DNA from 2 places in the Pseudoalteromonas sp. SCQQ13 genome. Region 1 is predicted to be linked to the other one. Evidence: riboswitches for the same ligand, from Rfam matches in the RefSeq annotation. Region 1 holds a riboswitch; the other holds the start of a gene.

Region 1 (12,372 bases):
GCGGGCAAAGCCGGTTTGCACAAATTGGCGCTGCTCGTTACTCATACCTGCATGATAGGCGGCGGCGTTAAGTCCCGCGTCGGCTAACTTTTCGGCTATGTCGTCTACGCGCTTACGGCTGGTGCAATAAATTATGCCGCTTTGGCTTTTTTGTTCTTTTAAATAGCGCAGCAGTTGCACCATAGGTTTAAATTTTTCTTCTATGGTGTAGCGAATATTAGGGCGATCAAAGCTGCCGGTATGAATATAGGGTTGTTGTAACTTTAATTGCTCAACAATATCAAAACGAGTGGCTTTATCGGCAGTTGCAGTAAGGGCCATCATAGGTACATGAGCAAAGCGCTGTTTTAATTCGTTTAAACGAAAGTAATGGGGTCTAAAATCGTGCCCCCAATGCGATACACAATGCGCTTCGTCAATAGCAAATAAGCTGATTTTTAAATGCGATAAGCGCTCTAAAAACTCGCGCTGCAGCACTTTTTCAGGGGCAACATACAGTAGTTTAATTAATCCCTGATGGAGTTGTTGGTATACCTGCTGCTGCTCTTCGCGGGCTAAGCTATTATTTATATATGCGGCTTTAACGCCCAGCGCTTGTAGTTGAGTTACCTGATCTTGCATTAGCGATATTAGCGGAGAAATAACAATAGTTACCCCTTCAAGCACTAAAGCGGGTATTTGATAGCACACAGATTTACCGCCACCGGTTGGCAGCAATACCAACGAATCTTGGCCGTTAATGGCTGCATCAATAACCATTTTTTGGCCGTCGCGAAATTCACTATAACCAAACACTTGTTTGAGTACAGCTTCAGGGGTGCGCACAAGTGAGCTAGAGGGTGGTGTTAATGTATTCATTGCGGGGTATTTTAGTGTTTTTTGTACAGGATGTCTTTAGCGAGTGTTGAATGTTTTTTGAATAAATTTATAACGTGTGAATTTACTCGCTCAGGGGGGGGGATATTAGCTGACTTTAAGCGGCTAATAAATTTAACTGTGTTGCTAGTTTTATCCTAGTTATGCTTTACTCCTCTTACCAGATATAACATAGAGAATAATAATGAATAAAGAAATGTTAATAGAGCATGTAGGCTCGCTGTTTGTAAATAATATGCCGTTTAATCAGTTTTTAAAAATATCGGTAGAATCACTTAGCCCAGAACAAGCAAAAATATCGTTTCCTTGGCAGGATATACTCATAGGTAATCCGGCACAAAAAATACTCCATGGCGGCGTTATTTCGGCAGTGCTCGATAACGTAGGTGGTATGTTAGCTGCAGCAAGTGTAATAGATAAGCTAAACGATGTTGATATTTTATCTGTGCAGCAAAAACTAGCCACCTTGGGCACTATAGATATGCGCACCGATTACCTACGCCCAGGCAAAGGCGAGAAATTTATAGCCAGTGCCACTTTAATTCGCTCGGGCAATAAAGTATGTGTTTGTAGGATGGAATTGCATAATGAGCAAGCAGTACAAATAGCATTTGGTACGGGTACGTATTTAGTTGGCTAATAAAAGTTTGCGGAGTAAACTGGCGACCTTTTGAATAACTAAGTGTTTATTTATGCCGATTGATACCGAGAAGCGCAAGGGCGCCATTTTGGCTTGCATCGCTTTTACTATATGGGGTTTAGCACCTATATACTTTAAGCAACTCCAGCATGTTACTGCATTTGAAATTTTAACGCATCGTGTTGTGTGGTCGGTGATGTTTTTAATTATTATTGTGAGTATTTTAGGCCAGTGGGATAGAATTAAACGCATTATAGTACAGCCTAAATTATTGTTAATGCTGGTTTTAACCTCGTCGATACTGGGGTTTAACTGGGGCCTATTTATATGGGCAGTTAATAATAATCATATGCTCGATGCCAGTTTAGGTTATTACATTAATCCGTTACTAAATGTATTACTGGGAGTGTTATTTTTAGGCGAACGTTTACGTAAGTTTCAAATGGTTGCTGTTGCTTTAGCATTTACCGGTGTACTGCTGCAATTAATAAGTTTTGGTTCATTTCCTGTGGTTGCTTTTTCGTTAGCTATATCATTTGCAATATATGGTTTACTGCGTAAGAAACTGCCAGTGGAAGCATTGTCCGGTATTTCAATAGAAGCATTTATACTCTTGCCCGTAGCGCTTATTTATTGGTATTTAATGGTGCCTACAGCAACGTCAAGCTTGCCTGCTAATGACTGGCATACCAATGTGTTACTCATTAGTGCCGGGATCATTACCACCTTACCACTACTGTGCTTTACCGGCGCTGCTAAGCGTTTGCAATACACCACTTTAGGCTTTTTTCAGTACATAGGGCCAAGTTTGATGTTTATATTAGCTGTGATGCTTTACGGTGAAGTGTTTGATGCCGAGCGAGTAGTTACATTTGTTTGTATTTGGAGTGCATTGGCTATTTTTAGTTGGGACTCTTTTAGGCAATCTCGTAAACGTAAAAAAGCCGCTATTGTGGCCTCAGGCGTGGTTTAAAAGTTAGTTAACTTAAGTAAGCACGTAGCGCGATGTATTTTGTACTCGCGCTAGGCTTGGTGTATGTTTAACTATTTAAAATGTAAAAATTAAATAGTTAAAGCAATTACATACTGTCTGACTCGGCGTAATAGTCTTGGCTTATTGGTGCTGGGGTCGCTATTTTTGAGCGGCCAAATAATGTATGGAACTTTGCTTTGCTGGTTGTTAACTTTAAGTATTTAACCCAAGCGCGCTCAATTGCATTGGTTGGCTCTAAAGCACCACTAATAACAGCGACAAATTGTTGCTGATGTTCATTTTGTGGCTCTAGGGCTTTATTATGTAAGCCTTTTAAAACAACACCGTGTTGCTCTAATATACTGGCTTCTAATAAGGTAAAGTTTCCGCTGCGACCAAATCCGCGTGGGAAATTTTGATCATCAAAAAACTGACGTTGACTAACAAATGCTTGGCGAAGTAGTGAAATATCATTGCTCATTGTTGTACCCTCATACCTTGGTAATTGCTGGAGTATGCGGCAAGTTTGCAAATATTTTAAACAAGTTATTTTTATCGTGAGGATAAAAAATTGGATATCGATTTATTAAAAACATTTGTTGAGGTAGTACGCACTCGTCACTTTGGCAAAGCGGCTGAAAACCTTTATATCACACAGTCTGCAGTAAGCTTTAGAATTCGTCAATTAGAGCAAGGGCTTGGTGTTAATTTGTTTATTCGCCAGCGCAATAATATTCAACTAACAGCGCCAGGTGAGCGTTTATTACCCCATGCACAAATGATCATTACTGGCATGCAAAGAGCAAAAGTAGATGTGGCACTTGCCGATAATATGCATAAACAAATTTGCCTAGCGGGTACACCAAACATTTGGGATGCATTTTTACAGTTTGGTATTACTAATATTGTATCGGCAATGCCCGGTGTGTCTTTGGTGGCTGAGGTAAAAGCACAACAAGAAAGTACCCGCCTGTTATTAGAGCGCACCTTAGATTTAGCTATTTTATTTGATCCACCAAAAGTTGATGAGCTGGTGGTTGAGCGAATTTGTGAACTACCCATTATACCGGTAAGCGCGTTTGATACTGCCAGTTACGATAACTTTTTTGATAACCAGTACGTATATGTTGACTGGGGCACGACATTCTCACTGTGGCATGCTCGCCAGTTTACTGGCAAAACCCCACCTTACTTTAGAACAAGTACTGGGCGTATAGCACTTGATTTAATATTGCAATGCGGAGGGAGTGCATTCATTCCTCAAGTACTTGTTGCAGCGCATTTAGAAAAAGGCGAGTTATTTCATGTGAAAGACGTAGAAACCACCTCGCGCGATATATTTGTTGCCTATCACAGAGACAATGAGCAAAAAGAGTTAATAGAAACATTAGTAAATTTATTAACCCAAATGACTCCTAAGTTACCCGTTGAGTAAGGCCAATGGTTTTGCTGTATATGTACGTTTGATTGCAACTATTATGTGTTTTTATGAATTTAAAAGTGTAAAAATATGACGGCTGTAATATTTTTGTCATTTAACAGTGCCAAACTCCTGTTGCATTAAAAACGAGTCTGTTGTGATTATCGAGGAAATAACATGAAATTTGTAAAGTCGAGCTTATGTGTAGCTTTATTAGGTGGTTTGTCTTTTAATGCGCTTGCTGAAGTGGATTTTTACGGTAAAGCGAACGTAACACTACAGTCGTCGGATGATGGTGAGGGGTCTTTTACCGAGATTAAAAGTAACTCATCACGTTTGGGCTTAAAAGGGTCTGAAAAAATATCTGATGGCTTAGAAGCTGTTTATAAGTTTGAATTTCAAGTTGATGTTTCTGACGCCGACTCAAAAGGTGATAATGACGACAATATCTCTGCTCGTAATCAGTATATAGGTTTAAAAGGTGCGTTTGGCCAAGTTGTTATTGGCCGTAACGATACCGCGCTTAAGCAGTCACAAGGTAAAGTTGATTTATTTAGCGACCTTGAAGGCGACATTAAAAATGCCTTTAAAGGTGAAAATAGAATGGGCAGTAGTGTTTCTTATGCCTCTAATTCTTACCAAGGTTTTAAGCTTTTGGCTACGTTTGTTGCAGAGGATAGCGATGCAGCAGGTGCTAAAAATGGCTATTCAATGGCAGTAACTTATGGTGACGCAGCCCTTAAAAAGAGCGCAATATATGCCGCTATTGCTGCCGATAGTGAAGTGAACGGCTACGATGTAGTGCGCGCATCAGTACAAGGTAAAGTAGCCGATTTTAAATTAGGCGCTATGTATCAAACGCAAGAAAAAGTTGATGGCAGTAGTGAGGCCGACGGTTATTTATTAAGTGCGGCTTACACTATGGCTAGCAATACCTTTAAATTGCAGTACCAGGCAATGGATTTTAAAGGCAGTGATGACAAAACGGCTATTTCGGCAGGTGTTGATCATCAGTTAAATAAAAACACTAAATTATTTGGTTTTTATTCTAATTTCGATATGGACAACAACGTTGACCAAGACTACTTAGGTGTAGGTATAGAATATAAATTTTAAGCAGCGCTTAGCACTGCCTTTTTAAGCCGTACTTTGTTAAGTGCGGTTTTTTTTGCTTTAAATTATTTACTTAGCCGCCCATAATAGAGTATTCATTTGGAATGAGGTGCAACTCCTCAACTGTTCCCGCAACTGTAATTAGCATAACGCTTTAAGTCAGATACAAATAAACTATTTTAACGAGCGGGTTTACTCATCTTCAAGTTATGTACTAGCCATAGTTAGTTGCATTGTTAGTGAGCGCATTCCTGCCTAGGGCTAACTATTGCAAACTCAAACGCCATTAAATACACCATTGTTAAATGTTAATCACGTGTCGTGGAATATTGGCAGTAAAACTATCCTCAACAATGTTAATTTGCAAATAAAGCAAGGTAAGTTCGTTGGCTTAATTGGCCCCAATGGCGCAGGTAAATCTAGTTTACTGCGGTGTTTGTATCGCTTTAATCAGCCCACTGCAGGGCAAATTAAATTTAATAATACTGATATTTGGCAGTTAAAAAGCCATGAATACGCAAAGCAGGTTGCGGTTGTTTTACAAGAAACCCCATCACAATTTAATTTAACTTTATTAGATGTGGTTGCACTTGGGTTAACCCCGCATAAAGCATTATTTAGCACCACCACAACAGCCGACACACAAAAAATAAACCAAGCTATAGCGCGAGTTGGCTTGCAGGATCATGCAAGCCAACGTTTTGAGTCGCTTTCGGGAGGAGAAAAACAACGTGCATTAATTGCTCGGGCTATGGTGCAGCAACCGCAACTATTAATTATGGATGAGCCAACCAGCCACTTAGATGTGAAGTATCAAATTCAGGTAATGGAGTTGGCTAAATCGCTTGGCGTTACTGTGTTTGCATCGTTTCATGATTTAAATTTAGCCGCTGCTATGTGCGATGAGCTGGTGGTTATAAATCACGGCGAAATTGTTAATACAGGCTCTCCCATCGATGTGCTCAGCGAGGACATGCTCAATGATGTATTTGGTGTATGTGCACAAGTAAGCCACCACCCGCAAATGTCTAAACTAGGTGGTGTTATTCCACATATTACTTACTTTTATGGGTATGAATAATATGCGCATGCTTAACAATCATTCAATAGCACTTTTAGTCACAGTACTAGCTGCATTATTTACGTTATTTACGGCGCTGAGTTATGGCGCTGCCGACACATCATTAACTGATGTATTTAAAAGTATTTTCACCTCAACAGAGGGCTCCTTTAACACTCGAATTATTGTTGAATTAAGAATGCCACGCACATTACTGGCATTTTTAGCTGGCAGTGGTTTAGCCATTGCCGGGCTTATTTTGCAAACCGTGACGCGTAATCCGTTAGCAGATCCTTATTTATTTGGGATATCGTCTGGGGCGTCTTTGGGGGTAGTTATACTCATGGCGTTTGTGGGCATTAGTGCGGGCTTTGCATTATCGGCAGCGGCATTGGCTGGCAGTTTAGTGGCTATGAGTTTACTTATATTGATTGCAGGGCGGCAGCAAAGTGGGCAAGTAGAATCTATGCTGCTGGCAGGTGTGGCCTTGTCATTTTTATTTAGCGCATTTACCAGTTTATTACTTTACTGGAGCGATCCTCAGGCAGTTGCGGCTATTTTATTTTGGACGCTCGGCAGTTTTGCACGAGCGCAGTGGGCAACGCTGTGGTTACCTTTTGTGGTTATTGTATTGTGTACATTTACAATGCTTAGTTTTAGGCGCCAACTAAATGCCATGCTGCTCGGCGATGAAAGTGCTATAACACTGGGTGTGCGGGTACATCGCTTTAGAATATTGATGCTAGTTTTAAGTTCGCTGATAACGGCAGTGTTAGTGGCTATGTGTGGCGGAATTGGCTTTGTAGGATTAATGGTGCCGCATATAGTGCGCTTTTTTATCTCCCAAGGTAGCTTATCTGGCTTACTGGTAACGAGTTTGGTGGGCGGTACTTTTATGGTTTGGGTTGATGTGCTAGCGCGCACGTTGTTAACTAATCAAGAGTTACCCGTTGGGGTTATTACTGCAGCTATTGGTAGCGTGTTCTTTTTAAGCTTATTGTATTTTCGTAAGCGCCAGGTGTAGGGCTATAAAATGAAAACGTTAATGGTGCAAGGCACCACATCCGATGCGGGTAAAAGTACACTGGTTGCGGCGCTGTGTAGAGTATTTGCTAATAGAGGGCTAAATGTAGCGCCATTTAAGCCACAAAATATGGCATTAAATAGTGCAGTTACAGATGATGGTGGTGAAATAGGTCGTGCTCAAGCACTGCAAGCTATAGCGGCAAAGGTAGCCCCTGAAACTGACTTTAATCCCATATTACTTAAGCCAAATAGCGATACTGGCGCGCAGGTTATTATTCATGGTAAAGCCATAAGTAATATTGAAGCTGGGGCGTATCACGATTATAAAAAAGTAGCTATGGATGCAGTACTCACGTCGCATAACCGTTTAGCACAACGTTTTGATTTATTGCTGGTGGAAGGGGCGGGCAGCCCAGCCGAAATAAACCTCAGAGCCAACGACATTGCTAATATGGGCTACGCCGAAGCCGTTGACTGCCCCGTAATTATAATTGCCGATATAGATAAAGGCGGTGTGTTTGCTCATTTAGTGGGTACTTTGGCATTGTTGAGTGAGTCGGAGCAAGCGCGGGTAAAAGGCTTTGTAATAAATCGTTTTAGAGGCGATATAAGCTTATTACAAAGTGGACTTGATTGGCTGGAACAGTACACAGGTAAACCGGTGTTAGGCGTATTGCCGTATTTACACGACCTTGCATTAGATGCTGAGGATGCAATTGCTATTGATAATACGCTAACTAATGCCAGCGTTAATATTGCCGTGCTGCTTGTGCCGCACATTAGCAACCATACTGACTTTGATGCACTGCGCTTACATCCCAATATAAATATTAATTATGTAGCGCATACACAAGCGATCCCCGATGTTGATTTGATCATTTTACCGGGGAGTAAAAACGTATTAAGTGATTTAGCCTTTTTAAAAAATGAAGGCTGGGATACACAAATAAAACGCCATTTACGTTATGGTGGTAAAGTGCTCGGTATTTGTGGTGGTATGCAAATGCTTGGCAATAGTATTAATGATCCCCTAGGTGTTGAGTCATCATTACAGCAGATGCCGGGGCTAGCGTTAAGTGATTTTACCAGCACACTTACAGCACAAAAAATATTGAGTAATGTAACCGCGACTATGCAATTAAATAACCAGCAAATACTTTGTAGTGGCTACGAAATTCATGCAGGCATTAGCCAAGGTGAAGCACTTAATAAACCATTTTTAAGCTTTAATGAACACCCAAATGGCTTTACAGCCGATGGGTTTATTAGTGATGATAACGCCATAGCGGGTACTTATTTACATGGCTTATTTGATCAAGCGAGTGCCACATTGCAAATATTAAAGTGGCTCAAAGCCGATACAGTTATTAATCCGGTTAATATTAACCAGCACCGTGAGCAGCAACTAGAGCGTTTAGCTGCCATGTGTGAAACGCATTTAAATATTGCACACATTATTAAAATTTATGAAGGGCATAATCATGAGCGAACAAAGTAAAGATAAACATCAGCAACGCCAACAAAAATTAAAAGATCAAGTTGATGCACGAATAGCTGCAGCGCAACAAGAAAAAGGTATTTTTCAAGTTATAACTGGTAATGGCAAAGGTAAGTCGACCTCAGGATTTGGTGTGGTAGCACGTTGTGTTGGCCATGGAAAAAAAGCCGCTGTGTGTCAGTACATAAAAGGCACTTGGGAATGCGGAGAGCGTAACTTGTTACAGGGTGCGGGTGTGGAGTTTGTGGTAATGGGCACAGGCTTTACATGGAATACCCAAGACAAAGAGAGCGATACCGCAGCCGCGCAAGCTGCTTGGCAAGAATCAAAGCGACTGCTTAGCGATGCAAGCCTAGATGTAGTGCTGCTCGATGAGCTTACCTACATGGTAACCTATGGGTATATTGATGTAGATGAAGTGCTAGAGGCGATTGGCAACAGACCGCCAATGCAGTCGGTTATTATTACCGGCCGTGCAGCACATCGTAAATTAATAGAACTGGCTGACACAGTAAGCGAAGTGCGTAATGTAAAACATGCATTTGATGCAGGTGTTAAAGCTCTGCAAGGTTTTGATTACTAATGTTTAAACAGCTTGTTGTTGGCCTATTGTTACTCTGTTTATCCCAGCATGCGCAGGCCAACAAGGTACAAATTGATAAAGTACAGCCAGCTAAAACACTGCGTATTGTGGCACTGGCCCCGCACATAGTAGAAAACCTGTATGCAATAGGCGCGGGAGATAATATTGTTGGCACAGTTGATTACGCCGACTACCCTGCAGCGGCAAAAGGTATTACCCGTATTGGCGGTTACTATGGTATTTCAATCGAAAAGCTTTTAGTCCTTAAGCCAGATATAGTAATTGCTTGGAAAAGTGGTAATCAAAGCGATGATTTAGCACAAATAGAGCGCTTAGGTATTAAGCTTTATTTAACTGATCCAACGACAATTACAGGTATTGCCGATGAGTTGCTTATGCTAGGAAAACTTACCGGTAACATTAAACAAAGCGAGCAAGTGGTAAAAGCATTTAATGCTAAACTTGCAGCCATTAAAGCCAAGCAACAGGGTAAAAGTAAACTCACTGGCTTTTATCAACTCTGGTCTGAGCCGATGATGACTGTGTCGAAAAATACCGGAATAAGTGAGTTAATAGCCACTTGCCAAGTAACCAATGTATTTGCAAATAGCCGCACCGACTATCCACAAATAAGCATAGAAAATGTGATTGTGGCTAAACCGCAAATTATAATTATTCCGGATGAAAAATCAGCAACACCGCAACCCACTATTAATTGGCAGCAATGGCCAGAAATACCCGCAGTAAAAAACAAGCAGTTTTTATCTGTAAATGCCGACTTACTACATCGTTTTTCAGCGCGTATGCTAGATGGGCTGGCCGATATGTGTGATAAAATAGACGTATCACGTCAACAAATAAAGAGCATACAATGAGCGATTGGACTGCATTTTTAAAGCAAGAATTACAGCAAGCATATATGCAGCAAACACTCGACTACGTTGCCAAGCGCCGCAGTGAAGGTGTTGCTGTTTATCCTCCAAAAGAGCAAGTGTTTAGCGCATTTGCTGCAACACCGCTTAGTGATATACGCGTTGTTATTTTAGGGCAAGATCCTTACCATGGTGAAGGCCAAGCACATGGTTTGTGTTTTTCAGTATTACCTGAGGTTAAAAAGCTGCCACCTTCGCTTAAAAATATTTATAAAGAGCTGGCTAGCGATATAAACGATTTTGTTATTCCTACCCATGGTTACTTGCAAAGCTGGGCAGAGCAGGGAGTGTTTTTACTCAATACAGTACTTACGGTAGAGCAAGGCCAAGCCCATTCGCATAAACACTTAGGATGGGAGCAATTTACCGATAAGGTTATTGCGCATATAAACACCCATTGTGAAGGCGTAATATTTATTTTGTGGGGTGCTCATGCACAAAAAAAAGGTAAGGGAATTGATAGCGCACGCCAGCATATTTTAGCAGGGCCGCACCCATCGCCACTGTCTGCTCATCGAGGTTTTTTTGGTTGTAGGCATTTTTCAGCCACGAATGCGTTATTGCAATCTCAAGGTAAAACGCCGATTAATTGGCAAGTATAATTTTAACTTTTAAAACCAAAGGCCCGCACAGTAATGCGGGCCTTTGAGTTAGTCGTTTAAAAGTCGAGCTCATTAACGGCTATACTGTCTGTAAAGTAGTCCAACTCCTGTAGTTCTTTGCGTAAACGATACTTTTCTTGTATTGCTTCGATTTCGCGCCATCTTCTTTTTTTATTTTTTTGAGAAGCTTCCTTTTTTGTTTCAGGACCTTCTATTATATTGCTTAGGCTATCCATGAATATCTCCTTTAGACTGCATTTGATACCAGTCTTATTAAAAACATAAGCTATAACGGCTCACTAATTTAACGCAATAGGTATTAACTTCGCGAATACCTATACCATAGGCCTAGCTAAAATAGAATATAAAAGTGACATTTATGTTACTAAAGTGTGATTTGTTGATGAAGCTTTACTTTATGATGGGTTTATAAGTTTCTTGCATATAAATTACAGGCATAAAAAAACGTCGCAACTGCGACGTTTTTATACAAGCGTTTGAGCCAATTACATGGCTTTAAAGCGTGCTTCTAATTGTTCTTGAGCATCAGCAAAAGAGCGAATACCTTCAGCTAACTTTTCAGTCGCCATAGCATCTTGGTTATGCAACCAACGAAATTGAGCTTCGCTAAGCGGTGCCGGTTTTGGCTGCTGCGCAACATCTTTTGCTAGTAAGTATTCTGGTGCATCTTCAAGGTTACCCAACTCTTCTAAAAGATTGGGGCTAATAGTTAGCTTATCGCAACCAGTAAGGGCAATAATTTCGCCGGTATTACGAAAACTTGCACCCATAACTACCGTTTTGTAGTCGTGGCGTTTATAAAATTCAAAAATGCTGCGTACCGATTGTACCCCAGGATCTTGCAGTGGGTCGGTCGGTTTTTCCATACCGTTAGCAACGTGCCAATCTAAAATACGACCAACAAATGGCGAGATTAAAAATACGTTAGCATCGGCGCAAGCACGTGCTTGGGCATCACTAAACAATAAAGTAAGGTTACATTTAGTACCTTCTTTTTCTAGTTGTTCAGCGGCTTTAATGCCTTCCCAAGTAGAGGCTACTTTAATTAAGATTTTATCTTTGCTTACGCCTTCTTTTTCGTAAAGACTAAGTAGCGTGTGCGCTTTATCAATAGTTGCTTGGGTATCAAACGAAAGACGTGCATCTACCTCAGTAGAAATATAACCAGGTACAATAGCGCTAATTTCTTTACCTAATAATACCGCAAAGTAGTCGCATGCTAGCGCTAGTTGCTTCGCTGGATCTTGCTCGGTTTCTTTGGCGTAGCTCCATGCTTTATTTAAATAAGGCTTATAGGCTTCAATCTCGCTCGCTTTTAATAACAATGACGGATTGGTCGTTGCGTCTTCTGGTTGATGCTTTTTAATTGCTTCAATATCACCCGTGTCGGCCACGATTGATGAATGTTGTTTTAGCCTTTGTAGCGCGTTAGTCATTTGCTTTCCTCATTCCAAGCAAGTTAAAAGAAAATCTAAACTACTTTAATATTACACCATACTGCAACAGCGAAGTAATGCTTGATAGGTCTTATGTCCTTATCAATATAAAAACGGTTATGTATGAATTATTAAGGTAGGATCAGTCTGTTTAATATTAAACAAAACGTGCTTTTCGTTTCATTTAATGTT
Region 2 (12,372 bases), on a different contig from region 1:
AATAGTGCTAACCCGAGTCCCAGATTTTTTTGAAAAACAGCGTTTTAGCTTTTGTACCAAAGAAAGCTTGCCAGAAAAAGTAATGAAAGATTGTGAGCTTTGTTTACGTAAAGAAAACTGCGATGAAGTCGCAATGGAATATATTTTAAAGCTAAGTAATAAAGCGGAGATCCCGTGTAAATTCGTGGCTTAAACTCCCTAGATGTAAAAAACGTACGGGTTACCCTCGTGCGTTTTTTTATGGGTAAAAAACACTAATTTAAGTTATAAATATAAAGTTTTATGATTATTTCAAGGTGTTAATTAAAAGTTGGCACAGTGGTTGCTTTTGTTGTAAGTGTAAAATGTAGTAACAGCTTAGATAAAAACGTTGCTGCTAAATATAAGGTAAATTTAATTACCCTCTTTAAAAGGTGTAATACAAGATTTCGCCAACAATACAAAAACACTTACAAGGAATAATCACATGCAAGTTTCAGCTAACAGCCAACTACAAATGCAAGCATACAATAAAACGCAACAATTAAAGCCAGCAATGGAACAAACTGCTAGCCCTAAAACCCTGCAATCTGATACAGTAAGCTTCTCTCAAGAAGCTATGGCGGCCGCTGGTGCAGACCTTCAGCGTGGTGGGATTATACTTCCAGGTGGAAATCCTAAACCTAAGTGATTCATAAAGGTATTTGATGTTTATAACTGAGTTTTTTGGTTTTTTTTCGCTCTCAGCCCTGGTTATGTGGGGGTTTTTGATGGCCTTTTTTTTTAATCTCTTTGTATATAGCTTAGACGTTAAACGAAATACTACCTTATTACTCAGTTCACTTATTATGGTTGTTTCTTATTCTTCATCAGATTATTTTCTTACTTGGTTGTCAATTTACAATATTACCTATTTAGATTGGGCTTTATACGATTTTGCTACTTTAATATCTCTTTTCTTAGCTTATAAGTTTATTAAAATAACAACCCCTTCTTTCTTGTATTTAGTATGTGGCCTTTTCATTAATATGTTTTTACTGTTAATAATGCATATTGATGTATTTATCAACAAAAATGATCACCCTTGGTTTTTTTGGGACATATATACATTTGGTGTTACAACTATTGATTTCCTCATGATCATATCTCTAATTGTTGATCGAGACTTCCTTGGCTTACACAAGATAAAAAACAAAATTTTGTCTTTATTCAAAAAACCTAAAATAAACTATACCCCTTAACTATATGTATGTAGACTTTATTCTAGCCGATTATATAAGTGCATTTATTCAATGGGGCTTTTTAATGGCTTTTTTGTATTGCTTAGCTTCGAGTATAAATAACACAAATAAATCACTTTTATATATTGCAAGCATTATGCTTTTCTCGTATTCGATGAGTGAAGTACTTTATATGTTAAGTAATGTATACCTCAATTTTACCCTTTATGATTTATTAACAATTACAGTATTATTAGTTGTTTACTTTAAAACCTCTTCAATAAAAAATTGCCCCGCTATTAATTATATTGTAATCGGTTTAGCGTTCAATTCTTTGTTAATGTTAGTGATGTACTATGACTTATATATACTTGAAAACATTGACGAGTGGTGGCTTTGGAGTGTTTATTCAATTGGCGTTAACGTTATCGATTTACTTATGATTGCAGTGCTTTTTATAAATAAAGACTTTTTGGGTTTGATTGAGCTCAAACGCTTTATTTTTAATCGTAGTGTATTACAGCAGAATCAAATTGACCATTAGTGAAGCAATAGGCCAATCAATAGGCGCTTTTATTTTATGGGGCTTTTTAATGGCGTTTTTGTACACGTTAGTATCAAAAATTAATAAAAAAGACAAAGGTACTATCCAGCTCGCTTTTATTATGATGACTTCATATTTTTTAAGTGCATTCCTCGATTATGAAACAGTGACACTTATAGATTGGGCAACATACGATGTGCTGACAATTGGTGTAATTATTGTGTGGGGTGTATTGATTAAAAAGCCTAAACCAATTGCATTTATGTATTTAATCGTAGGACTAAGTATCAATGCTTGTTTGTTTTTTGCTATGTATTACGATATTTATGTTTTAGAACAAACCGAAGTTTGGTGGTTGTGGACTTTGTACGCAATAGGGATAAACGTTGTTGACTTATTGATGGTGCTAGTATTAATTATAAATAAAGATTTTTTAGGCCTAGTATGGGTATGTAACCAAGTTAAAGCGCGCTATATGCATAGAGCTAGCGCACTTAAGTAATGCGCTCGTTAGCTTATTTACTGTAGCTGCAACCTAGCTTTTTATTAAGTGCAGCCATTACAATAGGGTCTACAAATTCGCTTACATCACCATTATGGCGTGCCACTTCTTTTACTAAGGTTGACGAAATAAACGAATTTCGCTCTGACGGAGTTAAAAATACACTTTCTAAATCTGGGTTTAGGCGTCGATTCATATTCGCTAGCTGAAATTCATAATCAAAATCAGAAACCGCTCTTATGCCTCTAATTAATACATTAGCATTGTGATCGCGTGCCAAATCAGCAAGTAACCCTGAAAATCCTATCACTTTTACATTATCTATATGGGTTAAAAGAGTATTAGCTAGAGCTACACGCTCATCAAGGCTAAAGCAAGGCTGTTTACTGGGGTTATGAGCAATAGCAACGATAACAGTATCAAACATTTTTGAGGCACGTTGAATTAGATCTGTGTGTCCGTTAGTTAGCGGATCAAAAGTACCTGGATAAATTGCAGTGATTTTCATAAAGTATCGCTATGTATTATTTTTAGCATTAGTGTAACAGTGTTTTTTATACAAATCAGCCTAGTAAGTGGCTTTAATTGTCACGACTAAGCTATTACACAGAGTGTTTAATTATGCTGTTTTTGTTTATACTAGACAACTTATTGTACGAATTGTAACTTGTTGAATAAAATAGAGTGTTAGTATATGAATACCAAGGATAAAATAATACACACCAGTATTTCATTGTTTAATGAGCATGGTGAGCGAGCGATATCAACTAATCATATAGCCTCGCATTTAAACATGAGCCCGGGTAATCTTTACTACCATTTTAAAAATAAAGAAGACATTATTCGCCATATTTTTGCGCTGTATAGTGAGCACTTGAGCACTCACTTTAAACCTATAAACAAAAATGATGATGCATTTAGTCAGTTAACGGTATATCTAGATTCGCTATTTGAACTGATGTGGCGCTACCACTTTTTTTACGACAATTTAGGCGATATTTTGGCGCGAGATACGCAGCTTAAGCAGGCTTATATTGATTTTCAACTAGAGCTGTTAGAGCAGGTGCGTAAAATAATACTTGGTTTACGTGATAGTGAAATGATTGCGATTAATGAGCAAGATGCGCTCGAACTTGCACATACGCTTAAATTAACAGTTAGTTTTTGGACCCCTTATATTAAAGCCCGCAGGCTCAGTGGCGCACTTGCCGAGCAAGATATTTATCATGGTATTTTAAAAGTATTAACTTTATTTAGAGCCTACAGCACAGATAAAAGTAGCGATAAAATGAACCAGTTACGCGAAAAATACACGCAACTTGCTCACTCAGCCCCAAGTATTCCGGCTGCTCTTAGTTCCTAGGCGTTAATTTTTTTGCTATAATCGCGCGCCCAATGCCTGGGAGCGCGAATTCCCGCAGTCTAAGAGTGAACTATGCTTAAATTTATCGTCAAACTACATCCTGAAATTGCCATCAAAAGCCGCTCGGTTCGTAAACGCTTTACCAAAGTGTTAGAAAATAACATTAAGATTGTACTGCGCCGTATTGACGAAAAAGTACAAGTTAGAAACAACTGGGACAATATCTCAGTAGTTACCCTACTTGAAGGTGAGCAAACACGTGCCACTTTTATTGATAGCCTAGCGCGAATTCCGGGTATTGTGCAGTTTATAGAAGTAACCGAAACGAGCTTTGAAACGCTTGACGATATTTTTAAAAAAACCATTGAATTAGTTGGTCACACCATTGAAGGTAAAACGTTTTGTGTACGCGCTAAACGTATTGGTAAGCATGACTTTACTTCAACGGAGTTAGAGCGTTATGTGGGCGGTGGACTAAATCAGCATGTTGCCGGTGCAAGCGTAAAGCTAAGCCACCCAGAAGTAACGATACGCCTTGAAATAAAAGACGAGAAAGCTTACATAGTATCGCATACTCACCTTGGCATGGCAGGCTTCCCGCTGCCAACACAAGAAGATGTACTATCGCTTATGTCTGGCGGTTTTGATTCGGGTGTAGCCAGTTATCAAATGATCCGCAAAGGCGCTCGTACGCACTTTTTGTTTTTCAATTTAGGCGGTGCGGCGCACGAAATTGGTGTTAAACAAGCGAGCTACTACTTATGGAATAAATACAGCTCAACTCATAAAGTTAAATTTATTACCGTTGATTTTGAACCAGTAGTAGCAGAAATATTAGAGAATATTGAAAACAGCCAAATGGGTGTGGTGCTTAAACGCATGATGATGCGCGCAGGCAGTAAAGTGGCCGAAAAATTAAATATTCAAGCTTTGGTAACCGGTGAAAGTATTGGTCAGGTTTCTAGCCAAACATTAGCAAATTTAAGTGTCATTGACCGCGTAACCGAAACCCTTATTTTACGCCCGTTAATTCAACACGATAAACAAGAAATTATTAATATTGCACGTCAAATTGGTACGGCCGAAATGGCCGAAACGATGCCGGAATACTGTGGTGTTATTTCTAAAAAGCCAACTGTTAAAGCTAAAATAGAAGTAATAAAAGCAGAAGAAGAGAAGTTCGACTTTGATATTCTTAATACCGTAATAGAAAACGCACGAGTAATGGATGTGCGCGATATTGATGTAGAAGCTAAGCAGGAACTAAAAGAAGCTGAGTCGGTTGCCGATTTACCAGCTGGTGCAGTGGTAATTGATATTCGCTCTCCAGAGGAAGAAGAAGCAGCACCACTGGAAATTGATTCTATAGAAGTGGTGCATTTGCCGTTTTTTCGCTTAGCAACTAAGTTTGGTGATTTACCAAAAGATCAAGACTATTACTTGTATTGCGATAGAGGTGTAATGAGCCAGTTACAAGCGCTTATTCTACACGAACAAGGCTTTACTACGGTAAAGGTATATCGCCCGTAAAAGTTAACTATTTAAAAAGCGTGGTTTATACCGCGCTTTTTTTTGCTGCAATTTTAGCTAAAAGTTCATCGTTAAAAGGGGTTTTTATATTATAAAGCTTGCCTTGCTCGCTAATGTACCCACAAATTGCCATTATTTCAGTTGCTCTATTGTGAGCAACATCTTGTTGCATAGATGAGAAGTTCTCTGCGGTACGTGCCATCACATCATACGCACTGCTCAGTGCATTGATTAACGTTACATCAAGGTTTTTTGCCTTAGCAATATTACATGCTTCGGTTAGCAGGTTAATTATAATTGAGCAATATTGAGGCTCGCGCAACTGACCATTTTTAATGTTATGTAGCGCACTTAGCGGATTTATTGCTATGTTAACTAATAACTTATTAAAACGTAGCTGCTCAATATTCATAGACGCATTTAAAAGGGGGATCGCGGTTAATTGATCCGCCATAATTTTGCTATTTTTAACACCTAAGTTGTTACATCCGCCAATTATACTTTGCCCATTACCAGTGTGCTGTACTATATATTGGTTTGATTTAAACCCAGCCATACTCGTTGTTAAAAAATAAAGCGCTTGGTGTTCATTGAGCTCACATTTTAACTGCTCTACATTACCCATACCGTTATGCGAAAGCACAACAGAGCAATGCTGAGGCAAAAACTGTTTTACTTGTGCAAATGCGCTTTGCACTTGAAAGGCTTTTACCGTAAATAAAAACACATCAAATTTAGGTAAACTATTAAGCTCATTTAATGAAATAAAAGAGGCATTTATTTTTTGTGAAGCACTGTTGTCACTACTGTAAAAGCGAGTGTTACTCGTACTTTTTCGGGTTAACACGCTTACACTATGCTGCGCACTTAAAAAGTGGGCTAATAATAAGCCTATTGCGCCGTCGCCAATAATAAGAATTTTAGCCATGAGAGTTCTTTTTACGTGGGGTTAAAATTGCTTTGATTATAAAGTAGCTTGCTGCGCCGGCAAAATCTGCAATAAAATCTGCGATTGATGCTTGCCTATATGGAAGTGCGTCTTGCATTATTTCTATTGCAGCACCGTAACCGGCTAATAAAAGTATTTGTGCGTATAAAGGGAGTTTAAACGCTTTATCCATTATTATGGCAAGGATGAAAAATATCCCAAAGTGGGCTACTTTATCAACATGAGGAAACAGGTTGCCAACCCCTTTTATTTCTTTCGCAAATAAAAAGGTAAACACCACAATACTAATTAAAAAAATTGCTTGATAAACACGCCTTGTCACAACAAATCCTAAAATCGCTTAAAAAAGAAACCGTAGTATATCAAACTAATTTAGTATCGCACCTGAACAAGATGCATAAAAGTGTAAAGATTTATAGTTTTAGCGTTATAATCGCTTTAATAAATTAAGTATAAAATTAAGATAAAATAGTTAGGAGAAATCAATGCCTTCATTTGATATTGTATCTGAAGTAGAAATGAACGAAGCTAAAAACGCAGTTGATAATGCAAACCGTGAACTAGAAACTCGCTTTGACTTTAGGGGAGTTGATGCATCGATTGAGCTAAATGATAAAGTAATTAAGCTTAAAGCCGAAGCTGACTCTCAGGTTATACAATTATTTGATATTTTAGCGAGTAAAATTTCTAAGCGTGGTATGGATGTATCAAGCCTTGAATTGCAAGATATTAGCCGAGCGGGTAAAAATGTTTTTCGTAACGTTGGTTTAAAGCAAGGTATTGAAAAAGAGATGGCTAAAAAAATAGTTAAAGCCATTAAAGATTCAAAAGTTAAAGTACAAGCCGCCATTCAAGGTGAAGAGGTACGCGTAACAGGTAAAAAGCGAGATGATCTTCAAGAAGCTATGCAAGTAGTACGTAGCGCCGATTTAGGCCAGCCATTTCAGTTTAAAAACTTCCGCGATTAATAAAACAGATTACAGATATTATAGAGATTAGGAGGCTAATTTTTAAAAAATTTGTGTTAAAAAAGCCAAGCTACAGCAATGAAGTTTGGCTTTTTTGCTATTAGTAACTTGATATGTAATCTAACTCTTTTACAGTGATTGTTGAGGGTTTATATCGTTAAAAATCAAACTTTGGCTATATAGACGTCTATTGACATTTATAAACAAAATACTCACAATAGCGACCTATTTTCAAGGTGCTTGCTTAATACCTTTGTATACGTTTCAAAGTATTGAAATTAACAGCAAGATAATCGGGAAGTTGGTGCGTTTTCAAGACGATAACAACCCCAACACTGCCCCCGCAACGGTAAAGTATTAGCAGCTATTATAGTGTTGACTGAGTCCGGAGACCGGCCTTGAAGTAATCTTACTTATTAACATCTTTGCGGTGGGCAAAGGTAGGGGACATCATGTTAAATAAAACCGCTCTAGGTGTGGCAATTTCGGCTGCACTTTCATTTTCAGTATCTGCAACAGTGCAACCAATCGAAAAAATTACCGTTACAGCTAATAAATTCGAACAACCTATTAGTAATGTGCTGGCCAGTGTTAGCGTAATTGACCGTGCTGATATTGAAAAAAGTAATGTGCGAAACTTACCTAGTTTGTTGGCTTCTCAAGCTGGTTTTCAAATTAACTCAAATGGTGGCTTTGGCCAAAATTCAGGTGTTTCGCTACGCGGTTCAAGTTCACGCCATACCCTTATTTTAATTGATGGTGTTAGAGTTGGCTCGGCTACTCTTGGCTATAAAGGTATTAGTAATATTGCCCTTAATACTATTGAGCGTATTGAAGTTGTTAAAGGTTCTCGCGCTGCTGTTTATGGCTCAGATGCCTTAGCTGGGGTGATTAATATTATTACTCGTAAAGCTGATAATATTCGCTTAGATGCTACTTTTGGCAGCAATGCTTATCAAAGCTACCAAATGGCGGGTGGAACAAATATAAATGATTTAAGTGCATCATTTAACGCTGGAATTGAAAAAACCGATGGTTTTGATGTACTGCAAAACCATGCACCAGATGAAGACGCTTATGAGAACAAAAATATTGGCTTCAATATCGCTTATAACGATGACTATTTAGGCAAGCTAACCGTACAAACTCAGTATAATGAAGGTTATGCTCGTTATGATAATCAGTACAGTGCAGCAGACAGCAGTGATGAAAGTAATGATTTTGAAAACTACCAAGTATCATTAGGGTGGAATAAAAGCTACGAAAATCAAATACACCATATAGCATTCGCATTTTCTAGCGATAGCCAAGATAACACCAGTGAAGGTGTGGTTAGTATGTACGAAACTAAGCGAAATCAAATTGATTATACTGGGCAATATATTGTCTCAGATGAGCTTAATATTAATGGTGGCTTGAACTGGTACAAAGATAAAATAGAAACCAACGCAGGTAATTATGATAAAGATAGCCGTGAGGTTTTTGCTGGCTTTTTAGGTGCGTATTACGATGATAATACGGTTTTAGCTAATATCGCAGTTCGCCAAGATCATGACCAACAATTTGGTGATAAAACCACGTATACAGCAGCGGTAGGTTATCATTTAAATAAGTTTGCTACGTTTAGAGCAAGTCAAAGCACGGGCTTTAAATCGCCTACCTTTAATGATATTTATTTTCCAGGTTCAGGTAACCCAGACCTAAAACCAGAAACGTCTGAGAATAAAGAATTAGGTTTGTTGTTAAGTTATCAAGATATTGCTTTAGAAGTGTCTATTTTCCGTAATGATTTTGACAATAAAATAGCGTGGGCACCAACACCTGCAGGCCCTTGGCAGCCAACAAATATAAACGAAGCGCGCCATGAAGGCATTGAGTTTAGCTTTTCGCAACAACTAATGGGTTTTGAGCATGCATTTAACTTCACTTACTTATCTGCAGAAGATTTAGAAACGGGCCAAGAGTTAGCTTATGTATCAAAAAATACCTTTAACTGGTCTTTAAATAAAGGGTGGGGAGATTTTGATGCGGGTATCGATTTGCAGTATCGTGGCGATAGGAAAGGTAAATTAACAGATTTATCTTCATATACATTATGGAACCTAGTCGGTAACTATCAAGCAACTGAGCAGTTAAGCTTTTCTTTACGGGTCGAAAACCTGTTTGATAAGCAGTACGATGAAGTTGATGCCTATGGTATTGATTTAGATGGCGATTATATAAATGATGAATTTTATTACTATAACACCGCTGACCGACGCTTATTTATTGGTGCTGCATACCAGTTTTAATATGTGCTACGTAGCTTAAACTTAAAAGCTCGCTAAATTAGCGAGCTTTTTTGTGCGTTACAAAATGGGTTTAATCAGCTAAAAACTCTTTAAATTCGGTTTCGAATTTATGCAATTTAGGGGCAATTAAAATACTGCAATAGCCTTGGTTTGGATTTTCGTTGTAATAATCTTGATGGTAATGCTCTGCTGGATAATACGTGGTGGCAGGGCTAACCTCAGTCACTATTGGCTCGCTTACCTGGTTTTGTAATTGAGCGATCACCGCGTTAGTAAGTGTTAGCTGTGTTTGGTTGTGATAATACACAACACTGCGGTATTGTGTGCCTATATCGTTACCTTGGCGGTTGAGCTGGGTGGCATCGTGCAAAGTGAAAAACATTGCTAGTAATACTTCAAAACTAATAATAGTGTCGTCAAATTCAATTTGCACTACTTCTGCATGGCCGCTAGTGCCTGAGCATACTGATTTATAGGTAGGAGTGTCTGTGTTGCCACCAGTGTAACCCGAGCTTACATTTAATACGCCGTTCACTCGTCTAAATGCGGCGTCTATACACCAAAAACAGCCGCCACCAAAGGTAGCGACTTGCGTTGTTGAACTCATAAATACTCCAAAATAGCTGTAAGTTTAGATTATGCAGAGCATAAGTCTAAAGCGTCGTAACAACAAGGTTACGACGCTATTAGGAGGTTAGATCTCTTCGAATGGCTTTTTAGCGGCTTGTTTATCAAGTTTTTGCTGCAAAAACTCAGGTGACTGTGTATTGCGCGCAAGTGCATAGTAAGCAGCAGGTACTACAAACAGAGTCAGTAGGGTTGATACAACAACACCGGTAAACACTACAACACCAATTACCATACGGCTTTCTGCACCCGGGCCCGAGGCTAAAACCAGAGGTACCGCACTCATTACAGTGGTTAATGAGGTCATAATAATAGGGCGTAGGCGCTGCGTAGCGGCTTGTAAAATAGCTTCGCTAAACTCTACGCCTTTGTCGCGTAGTTGGTTAGTAAACTCAACAATTAATATGCCGTTTTTAGCACTTAACCCTATGAGCATCACAATACCTATTTGGCTGTAAATATTGAGCGTAAGTCCTGTGGCCCACAAGCCAAACATAGCACCCATTAAGCCAAGGGGTACGGTAAGCATTATTACAAATGGGTGCATAAAGCTTTCAAACTGTGCCGCTAGTACTAAAAAGGTAACCGTAAGTGCTAAAATAAACACGTAGGTCATGGCCGAAGCACCTTCATAAAACAACTGCGACTCGCCTTTGTAGTCAATCGCGCCATCTATGTCGTTTTCTTCCATGGCCACTTTGTTTAAAAAGTTAAGTGCTTGCTCAAGTGTATAACCATCGGCTAAGTTGGCGCTTAAGGTAATTGCACGCATACGGTTGTAGCGGTTTAAGCGCGATGCGGTAGCTTCTTCTTTTAAGCTAATTAAACTATCAAGCGGGACTAGCTCGCCACTGCGTGATTTAAGATAAATGTTTGATATATCAGTAGGGTTGGCAAAGTCTTCTTTAGTGCCTTTTAAAATAACGTCGTACTCTTCGCCGCGATCTATAAAAGTAGTAACACGACGCTGACCTAGCATGGTTTCGAGTGTACGCCCTACATCAGATACTGAAATACCTAAATCGGCCGCTTTGTTTTTATCTATGCTGACTAAAAACTGTGGGAATGTTTCTTTGTAATCATGATCGATTCTAACCAGTCCTGGATTTTTCTCAGCGCGCTCTATAATACGGTCGCGCCAATCGGCTAGTTGTGCGTAATCGTTACCTTGTAGTACAAACTCGATTGGGCGTGATGAACCACCGCCGCCAATGCCTCGGCGCATAATAGCAAAGGCTCGCACGTCGGTAACTTCCTGCAGTTTAGTGCTTATTTCGTCCATTATTTCCCAGGTAGAACGTTGGCGTTTGTCCCAATCGGCCATACCTACAATTGCTACACCGCCACTGCCGCCCCAGCCTGGTACGCGCACGAGTACGCGGCTTAGCTCACCAGATTCAGAGTAAGGCATTAAGCGATCTTCAATTTTACTCATGTTAGCGGCATTGTTCTCATAACTGGCGCCTTCAGGGCCACTCATCATAACAAAAAAGGTACCACGGTCTTCTTTAGGTGTTAGCTCAGACGGTATTTGAGTAAATAATGAATAACTTACAAAGCCAGCTAATAATAAGCTGATCATTAAGCCCCATTTGCGGGTCATGTTAGAGGCAAGTGAGTTACGATAACTAAGCTCTACCTTAGCAAAAAAGCGGTTCATCGACTGGCTAAATTTACTTTCTTTTTCAGAGGCTTTTAATACTTTAGAACATAACGCAGGTGAAAGAGTAAGTGCTGTAATACTTGAGAAAAACACTGCGGCACTTACCGCCATAGCAAATTCAGTAAATAAAGCACCAATACGGCCATCCATAAATACTAAGGGTACAAATACCGAAATAAGCACTAAAGTGGTGGCAATAATTGCAAAGCCCACTTCGCGCGCGCCTCTATAAGCGGCCAATAAAGGAGGCTCGCCAAGCTCTATGCGGCGATGAATGTTTTCTAACATAACAATGGCATCATCAACCACTAAGCCGATTGCTAGTACCAGTGCAAGTAAAGTAAGTAAGTTAATGGAATAACCCATAGCGAGTAAAAACATAAAACTACCCACTAACGCCACCGGCACAGTAACTGCAGGGATTAAGGTGGCACGAATATTACCTAAAAATATAAAAATAATTAATACAACTAAGCCCATAGAAATAGCAAGAGTGCTGTATACCTCATTAATCGATTCTTTTATAAAAATAGATGAGTCGTAACTATCCTCTATAGTGGTTCCTTCGGGTAGGTTACGTTTTATTTTTTCAAGTTCGGCGCGGGCGTTATCAACCACAGTTAAGGTGTTGGCTTTAGCTTGCTTTACAATGCCTAAACCAATCATATTGCGGCCATTACCCCGAAATAAACTCTCGTCATCGGCGGCTTCTAGTTGTACATCAGCCACTTCACTT

What was found. A riboswitch is a leader RNA that binds a small molecule or an ion and turns the genes downstream of it on or off. The one in region 1 is predicted to bind cobalamin.
Region 2: another riboswitch for cobalamin. It lies ahead of I6F41_RS14175 (TonB-dependent receptor domain-containing protein); the one in region 1 lies ahead of I6F41_RS02395 (ABC transporter ATP-binding protein).

What each region holds. Positions count from the first base shown of each region.
Region 1 is NZ_JADYXG010000002.1:137,232-149,603, reverse strand. Features, by position in the region: gene recQ (DNA helicase RecQ) at 1-858, opposite strand, end outside; gene I6F41_RS02420 (thioesterase family protein) at 1,061-1,516, shown strand; gene rarD (EamA family transporter RarD) at 1,569-2,489, shown strand; gene I6F41_RS02410 (DUF413 domain-containing protein) at 2,596-2,970, opposite strand; gene I6F41_RS02405 (LysR family transcriptional regulator) at 3,061-3,924, shown strand; gene I6F41_RS02400 (porin) at 4,087-5,025, shown strand; cobalamin riboswitch at 5,071-5,211, shown strand; gene I6F41_RS02395 (ABC transporter ATP-binding protein) at 5,291-6,103, shown strand; gene I6F41_RS02390 (FecCD family ABC transporter permease) at 6,105-7,106, shown strand; gene I6F41_RS02385 (cobyric acid synthase) at 7,116-8,606, shown strand; gene cobO (cob(I)yrinic acid a,c-diamide adenosyltransferase) at 8,590-9,189, shown strand; gene I6F41_RS02375 (cobalamin-binding protein) at 9,189-10,064, shown strand; gene ung (uracil-DNA glycosylase) at 10,061-10,723, shown strand; gene I6F41_RS02365 (DUF3545 family protein) at 10,780-10,959, opposite strand; gene tal (transaldolase) at 11,230-12,180, opposite strand.
Region 2 is NZ_JADYXG010000018.1:50,943-63,314, forward strand. Features, by position in the region: gene argH (argininosuccinate lyase) at 1-193, shown strand, start outside; gene I6F41_RS14130 (hypothetical protein) at 467-670, shown strand; gene I6F41_RS14135 (hypothetical protein) at 1,285-1,743, shown strand; gene I6F41_RS14140 (hypothetical protein) at 1,733-2,245, shown strand; gene coaD (pantetheine-phosphate adenylyltransferase) at 2,259-2,753, opposite strand; gene I6F41_RS14150 (TetR/AcrR family transcriptional regulator) at 2,940-3,608, shown strand; gene thiI (tRNA uracil 4-sulfurtransferase ThiI) at 3,681-5,138, shown strand; gene I6F41_RS14160 (ketopantoate reductase family protein) at 5,164-6,066, opposite strand; gene I6F41_RS14165 (VanZ family protein) at 6,059-6,409, opposite strand; gene I6F41_RS14170 (YajQ family cyclic di-GMP-binding protein) at 6,573-7,055, shown strand; cobalamin riboswitch at 7,306-7,470, shown strand; gene I6F41_RS14175 (TonB-dependent receptor domain-containing protein) at 7,508-9,346, shown strand; gene msrA (peptide-methionine (S)-S-oxide reductase MsrA) at 9,417-9,953, opposite strand; gene I6F41_RS14185 (efflux RND transporter permease subunit) at 10,041-12,372, opposite strand, start outside.